DNA from 3 places in the Leucobacter sp. CX169 genome. Region 2 is predicted to be linked to each of the others. Evidence: predicted binding sites of a transcription regulator. Region 2 holds the regulator's gene; each other region holds the start of a gene.
What was found. Region 2 encodes LexA, which represses DNA repair genes until DNA is damaged. Its sites were predicted from a motif close to TCGAACANNTGTTCGA; they were not measured.

Region 1 (4,417 bases), 1.2 Mb from region 2:
CTCTGGCTGACGGCATGAGCTGCGCGCTGCTGCACCAGGAGACCACGTTCGTCGACCCGTCCCGCACCGCCGAGGCCTGGTACTTTGCCACGCTGGGAGCAGACCTCGCCGAGGAGCGACCCCTCGCGGGCGCCGGGCTGCTCTCGAGGCGCGATCTCGGTCGACCAGTCGGGCAGCTGAGTATCGGTCAGCAGCGGCGGGTCGCGCTCGCAGCTCTTGTCGCAAGGCCGCCCGAGATCCTGTTGCTCGACGAACCCAGCAACCACCTGTCGCTCGCGCTCGTCGACGAACTCGAGGAGGCGCTCTCGACATTTGCCGGGGCCGTCGTCATCGCGAGCCACGACCGCTGGCTGCGCGAGCGCTGGGCGGGCCACGAGCTGCGCATCTCGCCCGCGCAGCCCGCCGGGTCGGGGCACAGCACGGCTCCCGTACAGTGGATTCGTGACCTTCCTGATGCGGGTCACCAGCCCGTCACCCGCCCCGAGGGAGCCCACCGTTGAACCCAGCAGTCCTCGCGCTCTACCGCGTTCGCGGCGCGATCTTCTTCGCCGCGACGGCCGTGCTGGTCGCGGTGGCCCTCTTCGGGCGCTTCCTCGAAGGTGAGGTCGCCGACGCGATCCTGCTGGGTCTGGTCGTCGCCGGGCTCGCGGGCTGGCTGCTCTGCCTGTTGCTCGCCATGTTTGGCGCGAAGGCCATTCCTCAGCGGGAACGGGTCACGGTGCACTCCCCCGTGAGCGGGCGCTGGCTCGCGATGAACAGCCCCGCGTCTCAGACGCCGAGCCACGGCACGCGCGCCTACGGACAGGCTCACGCCGTCGATCTCGTGTTCGAGCCAGAGGGATACACCCGGCCCGCCTTCGGCACCTGGCCCGCAATGCGCGAGCCGCAGGAGTTCAAGGCCTTCGGCCAGCCCGTGGTCTCGATGGTCGACGGGGTCGTGGTGCGTGCGAGCGACTGGCGCCGCGACCACCGCTCCCGCACGAACCTCATCGCGTTCGCCTACCTGATGGCCGAGGGCGCGGTGCGCGAGCTCGGCGGGCCCGGCTTCGTCGTCGGCAACCACGTCGTGGTTCGCGACGCGAACGGCGACTTCGCGGCGACGGTACACCTGTCTCAGGGCTCGAAGACGGTGAACGTCGGCGATACCGTGCGTGCCGGGGATATTGTGGGCGCCTGCGGCAACTCGGGCAACAGCTCCGAGCCGCACGTGCACGCGCAGCTCATGGACCGCGCCTCGTTCTGGACGGCTCAGGGCGTCCCGTTTGCCTTCTCAGAGATTTCGATCGACGGGCAGGATCCTGCCGACGGGATGCCCCGCAACGGACAGCACCTGACGGCCGGAGAGCCCGAGCCTCGGGCGGAGTAGTTCCGGCGGGTTCCTGACGGGCCCGCATGAAATGTTCGCCGAGACGAACTTTTTCTTCCGCCCCAAGCAGCCCGCAACCAGGCTTCTCCCTCTGCCGCCGAACTTGCTACCGTGGCCAGTTGACCGCCACACGGCGGCAAGATTCTGGAGCCATTCATGCCACGCGACGCCTCACCCGAGGACTTCGAGCTTTCCGACCCGCACGCCTACGACCACTCGCACGCAAACGTGTCGTCGGGCTGGCTGCGCGCCTCGGTGTTTGGCGCCATGGACGGGCTCGTCTCGAACATCGGCCTGATCGCGGGTGTCGCGGCGGCGGGCGCCGCCCCGGGCATTGTCATCGTGACCGGCGTCTCGGGGCTCATCGCTGGCGCGATCTCGATGGCGCTCGGCGAGTACACCTCCGTCCGCACCGCCAACGAGCAGGTGGACTCGGAGGTCCGCACCGAGCGCGCCGCTCTCGCGCGCAACCCGCAGGGGGAACAGGCGGAGCTGGCCGTGCTGTTCACAAAGTTCGGCATGCACGCCGACGTCGCGACGCTCGCCGCATCTCAGGTGCACTCGAATGACGAGAACGCGTTGCGCGTGCACCTCACCCACGAGCTCGGGCTCAACCCTGACGACAAGCCCTCACCGTGGGTCGCCGCGGTCTCGTCCTTCGTCTTCTTCTCGTTCGGCGCGCTCGTCCCGCTGATCCCGTTCTTGTTCGGCTCTGGCGAGCTGTGGCTCGGCCTCGCCTTCGGCGGGGTCGGCCTGCTGGTCGCCGGCGGAATCGCGGCGACCTTCACCCGGAAGAACTGGCTGCGCGGCGCGCTCCGTCAGCTGGTCTTTGGCGGCATCGCCGTGGCCGCGACGTTCGCGATTGGCACGCTACTCGGGGTCGACTCGATGTAGCTTCGCCCCACCACCCAGTCGGCAATATATTCTATGGATTGCGCGACACGCTATCGAACATTTGTACTATTCGTGAGAGAATAGGGTATGTCCCGCAGCGCAGCCGGAACGGTTTCCGGTACCACCCTCACCCCGTCTGGGACTGCGCCGTGTTGCCGCTGAGTGCGCGGGTTGCTTCCGCGCTAGAGGGGGAGCCGCTCGGCTTGCTGGCTGATGCGGAGATCGTCGCGCTCGCGCGGGAGGCCGAGGAGTTCGGTCGGATCGCGGACGCGTTGCGGGTGCAGGTCGCGGGCGAGCTCGACGCGCGGGCCGCGGTCGACTTCGGCGAGGGATCCCTCGCGCACCGACACGGCTGCCGGAACGCGACGGAGCTGCTGCAGCGCGTGACCCAGGTGTCGGGGCGCACCGCGTCGACCCGGTTCGCGCTGGCGCGCGAGACCCGCTGCAGGATGGGGCTGGGCGGGCACGTCATGCCGCCACGGTTCCCCGCGGTCGCCGCAGCGCTCGGCGCGGGGGCGTTGGGCTGCGAGGCGGCGGCCGTCATCACGCGCGTGCTGGGTGGTTTGCCCGATGGCGCTGACCGCGAGGACGTGGTCGAGGCGGAGCGCTGCCTGGTCGCGGCGGCGTGCGGGACCGCGCTGCCGGACGGCGGGGAGGCCACGCTGCCGCTGCATGCGGACGATGTGCGGGTGGCCGCGCGAGTGTGGGCGGCGGCGATCGACCAGGACGGGGCCGAGCCGTCGTTCGAGGAACTGCAGCGGCGCCGCTCGTTCCGATTCGGGGCCGAGAAGGACGGCCTCGTCCCGGTACACGGCGCGGTGGTGCCCGAGGTCGCGGCCCTGTTCGGCCGGATGATCGATGCGATCACGTCGCCCCGGACGCGACGGGTAGACGAGGGCGACGGTGCTGGCAGTGCGGGTGGCCGCGAGTCCGGCAAGTCGAGTTCCGTCCGCTTCGTCGAGATCGACCCCGACGACTTGGCTGGCCTCTGTGGCCCGGCGAGCCTCGGCGACCCCGACCTGTTCGCGCCGCGCGACGAGCGCACCTCCGACCAGAAACGCCACGACGCGCTCGCCGTGATCGCCCAGGCCGCGGCCCTGCACGACGGCATGCCGACCCTGGGCGGGGCGCCCGTGACCGTGATGATCCAGGTCACCGCCGCCGCGCTCGAGGCCGGCCACGGCACCGCGTGGCTGACCGGCCACGACGGCGAACCCACCCCGATCCCGGTGCGCTCCGCGACGCACTCGGCCTGCGCCGGGTCCCGGCAGCACGTCGTACAAGACGAGACGGGCCGGGTCATCGCGCTCGGCACCCGAGACCGGGTGTTCAACGCGCATCAACGGCGCGCGCTCGCGGTCCGCGACGGCGGCTGCATCATCCCGGGCTGCACCGTCCCCGCCGCCTGGTGCGAGATCCATCACGTCACGGAGCACGCGAACGGCGGCGCGACGCACCTCGACAACGGTGTCGCGCTGTGTTGGCATCACCACCGCACCCTCGACACGGGCGGTTGGCAGGTCCGCATGCGCGGCGGCCTCCCCGAGACCCTCGCCCCGCCATGGATCGACCACGACACTCGCTGGCGGCCCGCGAGATCACCACTCAGACCACCGCGACGCCAACGAACCTAGGAAGCTCGTGACCCCGGCGTACCAGTGCGTCAACACGCCGGAGCGGGACCCGACTGGAACGTGACCGGAAGCCAGCGCTTGCCGGCTCGATTGCAGCTGACTACCCCGCCGCCACCGGGGTCGCCTCGATCCCACACCGCTCTGCGAGCTCGCATGCGAGCCGCTCGGCCGCTTCGGCCGCCCCGGTCTCGTACGCGATCCAGTACATCGGCGGGGCGACATCGAGCGCCGTCACCTGAACGATCAGCTCCGCGAGCACCTCCGAGTCGCCGAGCGGCAACACGAGGACCGGCTGAAACCTGGCTCGGTCAATCCCGCGCAACAGATCCGTCCAACCGAGCGGCGACGCCCCATCGAGTGGCACCCGGATCGGCAAGATATGCGGGGCCCGGGGCGCCGGGGAGAGCGGCGGCGCACTGCCCGGATCCTGGTGTGAGGCGATCGACCGGAACAGATCTGACCGGCTGCCCAGGTTCTTGACCAGCAGCGGGGTCACGCTGAGGCGGGGCAAGGATGGCCCGCC
Region 2 (4,417 bases):
CCCGGAAGCGACCGGGACTCGGCGCACAGCGCCGAGGTGGACTACGCGGAACTGATCCCGGAGCTGTTCCAGATCGAGGCCGGGTACTTCCTCGTGCAGGCGGCGAGCGAGCGCGACCCCGATCGCGTTGCCGCGCTCGTGGGGCGCGAGATCACTCGCCTGGGTGAACGGGCCCCGCACGTGCGCTTGGGCGTCACAAACCCGCTCACACCGAGGCTCGAGACGGCTGAGGAGGTGCGCGACCAACTGGTGCGGGCGGCCCGGTTCGTCCCGCCCGAGCGGCTCGGCTCAACCGACGACTGCGGCTTCTCGCCGTACGTCATCGACGACAAGCCGCGTCATGGCTCGGCGGATTTTGCGCGTGAGGTGGCGTTCGCGAAGATCGCGACCCGCGTTCGGGGCACCGAGCTGGCACGCGCCGAGCTCGCGGGGGTTGCCTCGTGAACGCCCTGCTGCTCACCGGATCCCGCCCGACCCTCGCCCGATTCTCGTTCGAGGTGTTTCCCGCCCGCACGCCGTCGGCGGCGCTCGCGCTCGGCCACGCGGTGCAGCACCTCTCGGCGGCCGAGCCCGACTTCATCTCGGTGACGTACGGCGCGAACGGGACGAACCGAGACGCCACACTGGAGCTGTTGCAGTACCTGCGCCGGCACACCGACGCGTTGCCGCTCGCGCACCTCACGACCGTGGGGGACGACCGGGACGAGCTACGGCGTCAGATCAACGCTTTCATGGACTCGGGCATTCACGACTTCTTGGCGCTGCGGGGCGACCCGCCGGCGGGCCAGAGCGAGGCGGACGTTGCCTCCGCAATCTCGGCGGCCGAGCTCACCGCCCTTGTCACGCAGGTGCGTTCCGAACGCCCGGCGTTTACGAGCGTGGGGCGCACCGCCGTGGCGGCGTACCCCAACGGGCACCCGTCGACGCGGTCGCGTTCGGCCGACCTCGACTGGCTCGTCGCGAAGCAGGAGGCGGGTGCGTCGCTCGCGATCACGCAGCTGTTCTTCCATGCGGAGGAATACCTGGGCTTCGTCGACGAGGCGCGCGCGGCCGGGCTAACGATCCCGGTGCTGCCGGGGCTGATGCCGGTGTCGACGTCGGCGCAGCTGCGTCGCGTGGCTCAGCTCGCCGGACGACCGGCGCCGGCAACGCTCGAGCGTGCGCTGGAAGTGGCGGGCGGGTACGCCCCCGAGCTCGGGGTCGAGTTCACGCTCGCTCTTTCCCGCGAGCTTTTGGCGGGCGGCGCTCCCTCGATCCACCTGTACACCTTCAACCGGCACGAGCAGGTGCTCGCGGTGCTGCGAGAGCTCGGGCTGCTGACCCCTGACCCGGTGCGGGCCTAGACCGAGCGGAAGACCGCTACGACCTTGCCGAGAATGTCGGCGTGGTCGCCCAGGATGGGTTCGAACGCGCTGTTGCGCGGGAGCAGCCAGGTGTGGCCGTCGCGCTGCCGGAAGACCTTGACGGTGGCTTCCTCGTCGAGCATCGCGGCGACGATGTCGCCGTTTTCGGCGGTGTTCTGCTGGCGGATCACCACGTAGTCGCCGTCGCAGATCGCCGCATCGATCATCGAGTCTCCGACGACGCGGAGCATGAAGAGCTGACCGCCGCCGACGATTTGGCGGGGGAGCGGCACGAGCTCCTCGACCTGCTGCTCGGCCGTGATCGGAATGCCGGCGGCGATTCTGCCGACGAGGGGAACCAGGCGAGCTTCACCGGTCTCGGGGCCGTTCTCGGCCTCGCGGGCGCTGCGGCTTTCGGCGAGTTCGACCAGCACCTCGAGCGCGCGCGGTCGGTTTGGGTCGCGGCGAATGTAGCCGCCGAGCTCAAGGTTGCCGAGCTGGTGGGTCACGCTCGACAGTGACGCGAGGCCGACCGCGTCGCCGATCTCGCGCATGCTCGGCGGATAGCCGCGGCTCTCGACCGAGCGCGAGATGAACTCGAGAATCGCCCGCTGCTTCTCGGAAAGCGGCTTACCGCGGCCATTCGACCGGGTGGAGGAGCTGGCCATAGTGCAGTCCTTTCGGGCGGAACCACCGCGCAAACGTCAATGTCGGTGGTCCGTGGTTCAGTGAGCTCGTGTTCGAAACACTAGCCCCAATGTTCGAGCGAAAACAAACATCTGTTCGAGTGTCGCAAGGAATATATCGTCACGATGTTCGAATTTGAGCTTGCGGAATCGTTTGTTCGAAGATACATTCGAAACAAATGTTCGCATCGAACTGGTGTGGAGCGTCTCGAACGTACTGATCGAGGAGGAACAATGTCTGTCATCTCACTGCCCGTGTCGGGCATGTCGGCGTCATCAGCTACCGCCCGCACCCGGCTGCGGATTACCCGCCGCGGGCGCATCGTGCTTGCGGCGTTCGTATCTCTGCTCGTCCTCGGCGTCGTCGTGTTCGGCGCGGTCTTCGGCGCAGCTCAGGCCCAGGCGTCGAGCGAGTCGAGCCAGCAGGAGTTCGGCTACCTTGTCGTTCAGCCGGGCGACTCGCTCTGGCAGATTTCGAGCGGGCTCGATCCGAAGGCCGATCCGCGCGACCTGATCTCTGAGATCGTGCGCCTGAACCAGCTGGGGGGCTCCGACGTTGAGGTCGGGCAGACCCTGGCCGTACCGCTGCGGTTCTCCGACAACCCGAGCGTTGTCAAGGGGTCGGGTCTCGTAGACTAGCTGGGTGACCAGCCTGAGTGATCTTCCCCTCCGCGACAACCTGGTGGGCAAGCGCCCCTATGGGGCACCGCAAGATGCCGTGCCCGTGAGCCTGAACGTCAACGAGAACACCCATCCGCTGCCCGAAGGGGTCGTGGCGGACATTGCAGCCGCCTTGGTCGAGGCGGTGCGCGGGGTGAACCGATACCCCGATCGCGAGGCGACCGAGCTGCGCGAGGGACTCGCCGGCTATCTCGGTCACGGCCTGACCGCAGCGCAGCTGTGGGCCGCCAACGGGTCGAACGAGGTGCTGCAGCAGGTGCTGCAGGCGTTCGGTGGCCCGGGTCGTTCGCTCCTGAGCTTCACCCCGACCTACTCGATGTACCCCTTGCTCGCCGCGGGAACCGACACCGAATGGATCGGCATCGAGCGGCCCGAGGGCTACGCGCTCGACGCCGAGTTCGTCGAGGCGGCGATTCGCGAGCACGCTCCTTCGATCACGATCATCTGCACGCCGAACAACCCGACCGGCACGACGACGACGGCCGACGTCATTACGGCGGCGTACGACGCCACCGATGGGATCCTGATCGTCGACGAGGCGTATGCCGAGTTCGACGCGGAGAACCCGAGCGCGATCGCCCTGCTGCCCGGACGCCCCCGCCTGCTGGTCTCGCGCACGATGAGCAAGGCGTTCGCCTTCGCCGGCGTGCGGCTCGGCTATCTCGCCGCGGACGCCGCCGTGGTCGACGCCCTCCGCCTGGTGCGCCTGCCCTACCACCTGTCCGCGCTCACCCAGGCGGCGGCCACCACCGCCGTCCGGCACGCGGGCCCCATGCTCGCGACGGTGGCCGACATTCGCGTGCAGCGCGACCGCCTCGCCGTCGCGCTCCTGGAACTCGGCTATCGCGTCCACGACTCGGGTGCGAACTTCCTGCTCGTCGGCGGCTTCGCTGACCCGGCGGCGACGTTCACCGCGCTTCGCGAACGCGGCATCCTGATTCGCGATCTCTCGATCGAGGGCCACCTGCGGATGACGGCGGGAACCGAAGCCGAGACGACGACGCTGATCGCGGCGCTCACCGAACTGGCGCCGAACGACCGCTAGGGCGACCGGCGTTCTGGCTAGGATGGTGCACATGAGCGCAGCCCCCCGCACCGCAACGCTTGAGCGTGCGACGAGCGAGTCCCAGATCACCGTTTCCGTGAACCTCGATGGCACGGGCGAGTCGGATATCGAGACCGGCGTGCCGTTCTTCGATCACATGCTGACGGCGTTCGCCCGCCACTCGCTCACCGACCTCACGGTGCGCGCGAAGGGTGACATCCACATCGACGTGCACCACACCGTCGAGGACACCGGGATCCTGCTCGGCCAGGCCCTGCTCGAGGCGCTCGGCGATAAGAGCGGGATCTCGCGGTACGGCGATGCCCTCGTGCCGCTCGATGAGGCGCTCGCGCAGGCGGTCGTCGACATCTCGGGGCGCCCCTACCTCGTGCACAGCGGCGAGCCCGCCGGCTTCGAGTTCCACCTCATCGGCGGTCACTTCACCGGTTCAATGGTGCGTCACTTCTTCGAAGCCATCACGCTGAACGCGCGCCTGACGGTGCACGTCCGTCTCGTCGAGGGTCGCGACCCGCACCACATCGCCGAGGCGGAGTTCAAGGCGTTCGCGCGCGCTTTCCGACAGGCAAAGGAACTGGATCCGCGGGTCGCGGGGGTGCCCTCCACCAAGGGCGCACTGTGAGCCTGCCGCGCGTCGCCGTCCT
Region 3 (4,417 bases), 370 kb from region 2:
TACGTCGGCGCGAGACCAGTCCAAGTGGGACTGGACGCTCATGATCATGGTGCCCGACTGGCTCGGCGCAGACGAGGTGGCCGAGTCGGTCGCTGCCGTCACCGCGAAGGACCACCCTCCTGCGGCTCTGGGAAAGTTGCGCTTGGAGACCCTGCACGAGGGACGCTGCGTGCAGACCCTGCACGTGGGCTCCTTTGAGCAGGAGGGCGGGATCCTCGCGACGATGCATGAAGAGTTCATTCCCGCGAACGGACTTGAGTTCGCGGGAAAGCACCACGAGATCTACCTGAGTGACTTCCGCAGGGTCACTCCGGACAAGCAGCGCACCCTGCTCCGGCAGCCGGTGCGCGAGTCATAGCTCAGTCAGCGGGAAGCAGCGCGTAAATGTCGACGGCGTTGCCGTCCGGGTCGTGCAGCGTCGCATAGCGCTGGCCCCACGGGGCGTCGAACGGTTCCGTGTGCACCTTGTGGCCTGCGGCGGACAGTTCCGCGACTGTGCGGTCCACCTCCGCCGGGCTGTCCGCCGCGAAGGCGAAGGCGATGCGGTGGCTGCCCGCGGGCATCACGTAGCTGAGGTCGAACCCGAGAATGGTCTCAATCGGGTCCCAGGCGAGCGTCATGCCCCCGGGCAGCGCGATCTCAACGTGATCCGCGTCGTCCTGACCGTCTGGGATGTCGAGCCCCAGAGCGCGGTAGAACTCGAGGGAGGCGGCCAGGTCGCGGGTGACGATTCCGATGAAGTTGAAACGAAGACTCATGCTTTGAGCGTAGGCCCCCGCGTGCCCTTTTGCTAGGGCAGGCGCGCCTCGAGCCCCAGCCGCACGACCGGCCATTCGTCGTCCGTGATCGAGAAGACGACCGTGTCTCGGACTGTCCCGTTCCCGAGGATCATGTGCTTGCGCAGCACACCGTCTTGATGTGCGCCCAGTCGCGCGATCGCTGCACGCGACTGCTGGTTATGCCAATGGGTGCGAAATTCGACGGCCAGGCAGTCCAGCTCGTCGAATGCGCGCGTCAGCAGCAGCAGTTTGGCCTCGGCGTTGATCCCGGTGCCCTGGACAGACCGACCGATCCACGTCGACCCAATCTCCAACCGGCGGTTCGCCGGCGCGAGATTCAGGTACGAGGTCATGCCGACTGCACGATCGCGATCGGCGTCGATGATCGCCCAGGGCGCGAGGGTTCCAGCAGCCTGCGCCTCCCTCCTGCGCTCGATCTCGGCGAGCATTTCCTCGGGCGACGGGATGCTCGTGTACCAGGTGCGCCACAGCTCACCTGGGCCCACCGAATCGGCGAGATCGTCTCGGTGCTGCGGGCCGAGCGGCTCGAGGCGGACGCGACTACCGGCAAGAGTGGGGGTCTCGTGGCTGTTCATGTGCTCACAGTAACGGGGGAAGAGCACACCGGCGACACGATCGAACACACTTTCGAATCTCAGCTTTGGCCCATAGGATGAACGGGTGAGCATTCAGCCCCCAGCAGCCCCCGTTCGTTCCAGTTCGATGCACTCGGAAATCAGCGTCCAGGGCGCACGCGTCCACAATTTGCAGAACGTCGACGTCGCGATCCCGCGCGACTCTCTGGTCGTGTTCACCGGTCTCTCGGGCAGCGGCAAGTCGAGCCTCGCGTTTGACACGATCTTCGCGGAGGGGCAGCGCCGCTACGTTGAGTCGTTGAGCGCGTATGCGCGTCAGTTCCTCGGCCAGGTGGACCGCCCCGACGTCGACTTCATCGAGGGATTGAGCCCGGCGGTCTCGATCGACCAGAAGTCGACGAACCGCAACCCGCGCTCGACGGTCGGCACCATCACCGAGATCTTCGACTACATGCGCCTGTTCTGGGCGCGAGTCGGCATCCCGCACTGTGCCGTCTGTGGCGAGAAGATCTCGTCGCAGACCGTCCAGCAGATCGCTGATCAGCTGATGGAGCTACCCGAGCGCACCCGGTACCAGGTGCTCGCTCCCGTCGTGACGCAGAAGAAGGGCGAGTTCGTCGACCTGTTCACGGAGCTCGCGGCGAGCGGATATGCCCGCGCGGTCGTCGACGGCGAGGTCATCCAGCTGTCGGACCCGCCGAAGCTGAAGAAGCAGATCAAACACTCCATCTCGGTCGTCGTCGACCGCTTGGTCGCGGGCCCGGACATGCTCGGCCGACTCACCGACTCGCTCGAGACCGCGCTGCGCCTCTCCAACGGCATCGTCGAGATTGACCGGATCGACCTCGATGCGAAAGATCCTGCACGCAGCCGCCTCTATTCCGAGAAGCTCTCGTGCCCGAACCAGCACCCGGTGCAGCTCACCGAGATTGAGCCGCGCACATTCTCCTTCAACGCTCCCTTCGGCGCCTGCCCGACCTGTTCAGGACTCGGGACGAGCATGTCGGTCGACGACGAGCTGGTGCTCGGCGATCCGGCACTCTCGATCGACGAGGGTGTCATCATCCCCTGGACCAGCCAGGGCAAGAGCCTGTATCAGTACTACGAAAAGCTACTGGCCGCGCTCGCACGCGACCTCGAGTTCGACCTATCCACGCCCTGGGGTGAGCTGCACGAAGAGGTCCAGGAGGCCGTCCTGCGCGGCAACAACTTCAAGGTCAACGTGCGCTGGAAGAACCGTTTCGGCCGCGAGGTGAAGTACTCCTCGGGGTTCGAGGGCGTCATCCCGTTCATCGAGCGCCAGTACGCGGAGGCCGAGTCGGACAATCGCCGCGAGCGTTGGGCGGAGTTCCTGCGTGAGGTTCCCTGCCATGCGTGCCAGGGGCAGCGCCTCAAGCCCGAGGTCCTGGCGGTGACGATCGACGGCAGCTCCATCGCCTCCGTGACTGAGCTCAGCCTGCTCGAGGCCCAGCGCTTCTTCCGGGATGTCCAGCTGACCGAGCGCGAGGCGAAAATCGGCGCGCAGGTGCTCCGCGAGATTCGCCTGCGCTTCGACTTCCTGATCGAGGTCGGCCTCGGTTACCTGACGCTCGCCCGCGCCGCAGGCACGCTTTCCGGCGGAGAGGCGCAGCGGATCCGGCTCGCGACACAGATTGGCTCAGGCCTGACCGGCGTGCTGTATGTGCTCGACGAACCCAGTATCGGCCTGCACCAGCGCGATAACCGACGCCTCATCGATACGCTCATGAAACTGCGCGAGCTCGGCAACACCCTCATCGTGGTCGAGCACGACGAAGACACGATCCGAGCGGCGGACTGGATCGTCGATATCGGCCCCGGGGCCGGAGTCGAGGGGGGCACAGTTGTGCACTCCGGCAGCTACGCCGACCTGCTCGCGAACAAACGGTCACTCACGGGTGACTACCTCGCCGGCCGGCGCAGGATCGAGGCGCGGCACGCGCGGCGTCCGATCGAACCGGGCCGCGAGCTGACTGTCGTGGGCGCGCGCGCAAACAACCTCCAGAACGTCGACGCGACGTTCCCGCTGGGAGTCTTCGTGGCCGTCACCGGCGTGAGCGGCTCGGGAAAGTCGAGCCTCGTCAACGACATCCTGTACAAGGTTCTCGCGAACCAGCTCAACGGCGCGCGTCTCGTGCCCGGGCGGCACACCCGAGTGCTCGGCCTGGAACACCTCGACAAGGTCGTGCATGTCGATCAAGCGCCGATCGGCCGCACGCCGCGCTCGAATCCCGCTACCTACACGGGTGTGTTCGACAAGATCCGCAATCTGTTCGCCGAGACCCAGGAATCGAAGATTCGTGGGTACCTTCCGGGCCGCTTCAGCTTCAACGTGAAGGGCGGCCGCTGCGAGGCCTGCTCGGGCGACGGCACGCTCAAGATCGAGATGAACTTCTTGCCGGACGTCTACGTCGCGTGCGAGGTCTGCGGCGGTTCTCGCTACAACCGCGAGACGCTACAGGTGAAGTACAAGGGCAAGTCGATCTCTGAGGTCCTCGAGATGCCGATCGCCGAGGCAGAGCAGTTCTTCGAGCCGATCTCCTCGATTCACCGATTCCTGAAGACCCTGGTGGATGTCGGGCTCGGCTACGTGCGCCTCGGCCAGAGCGCGACCACACTGTCGGGTGGCGAGGCACAGCGCGTTAAGCTCGCGACTGAGCTGCAGAAGCGGTCAAATGGACGCAGCCTGTACGTCCTTGACGAGCCGACGACTGGCCTCCACTTCGAGGACGTCCGCAAGCTCCTGATCGTGCTGAATGGCCTCGTGGAGAAGGGCAATAGCGTCCTGACCATCGAGCACAATCTCGACGTCATCATGGCGGCCGACTGGGTCATCGATCTCGGCCCGGAGGGTGGATCCGGCGGCGGCACGGTCCTCGCGACCGGAACGCCCGAGGCGCTTGCGCTGGTTCCCGAGAGCCACACCGGGCGCTTCCTCGCGGAAATGTTTGCGCGCGACGGCATTGATCCGGCGCAGAGTGTCTCGCCGAAGAAGCGCGCGGGCCGGCCCAAGAAGTCGTGATG

Region 1: JW030_RS02495 (HNH endonuclease signature motif containing protein) is a predicted target of LexA. The motif match lies at 2,314-2,329, and genes of this name have one in related genera.
Region 3: uvrA (excinuclease ABC subunit UvrA) is a predicted target of LexA. The motif match lies at 1,416-1,431, and genes of this name have one in related genera.

Annotation. Positions count from the first base shown of each region.
Region 1 is NZ_CP071051.1:576,459-580,875, reverse strand. Features, by position in the region: gene JW030_RS02510 (ABC-F family ATP-binding cassette domain-containing protein) at 1-500, shown strand, start outside; gene JW030_RS02505 (M23 family metallopeptidase) at 497-1,366, shown strand; gene JW030_RS02500 (VIT1/CCC1 transporter family protein) at 1,523-2,260, shown strand; gene JW030_RS02495 (HNH endonuclease signature motif containing protein) at 2,410-3,894, shown strand; gene JW030_RS02490 (AraC family transcriptional regulator) at 3,995-4,417, opposite strand, start outside.
Region 2 is NZ_CP071051.1:1,793,452-1,797,868, reverse strand. Features, by position in the region: gene JW030_RS08195 (hypothetical protein) at 1-444, shown strand, start outside; gene JW030_RS08190 (methylenetetrahydrofolate reductase) at 441-1,343, shown strand; gene lexA (transcriptional repressor LexA) at 1,340-2,011, opposite strand; gene JW030_RS08180 (LysM peptidoglycan-binding domain-containing protein) at 2,264-2,668, shown strand; gene JW030_RS08175 (histidinol-phosphate transaminase) at 2,673-3,755, shown strand; gene hisB (imidazoleglycerol-phosphate dehydratase HisB) at 3,787-4,395, shown strand; gene hisH (imidazole glycerol phosphate synthase subunit HisH) at 4,392-4,417, shown strand, end outside.
Region 3 is NZ_CP071051.1:1,420,151-1,424,567, forward strand. Features, by position in the region: gene JW030_RS06385 (GyrI-like domain-containing protein) at 1-358, shown strand, start outside; gene JW030_RS06390 (VOC family protein) at 360-758, opposite strand; gene JW030_RS06395 (GNAT family N-acetyltransferase) at 791-1,375, opposite strand; gene uvrA (excinuclease ABC subunit UvrA) at 1,503-4,415, shown strand; gene uvrC (excinuclease ABC subunit UvrC) at 4,415-4,417, shown strand, end outside.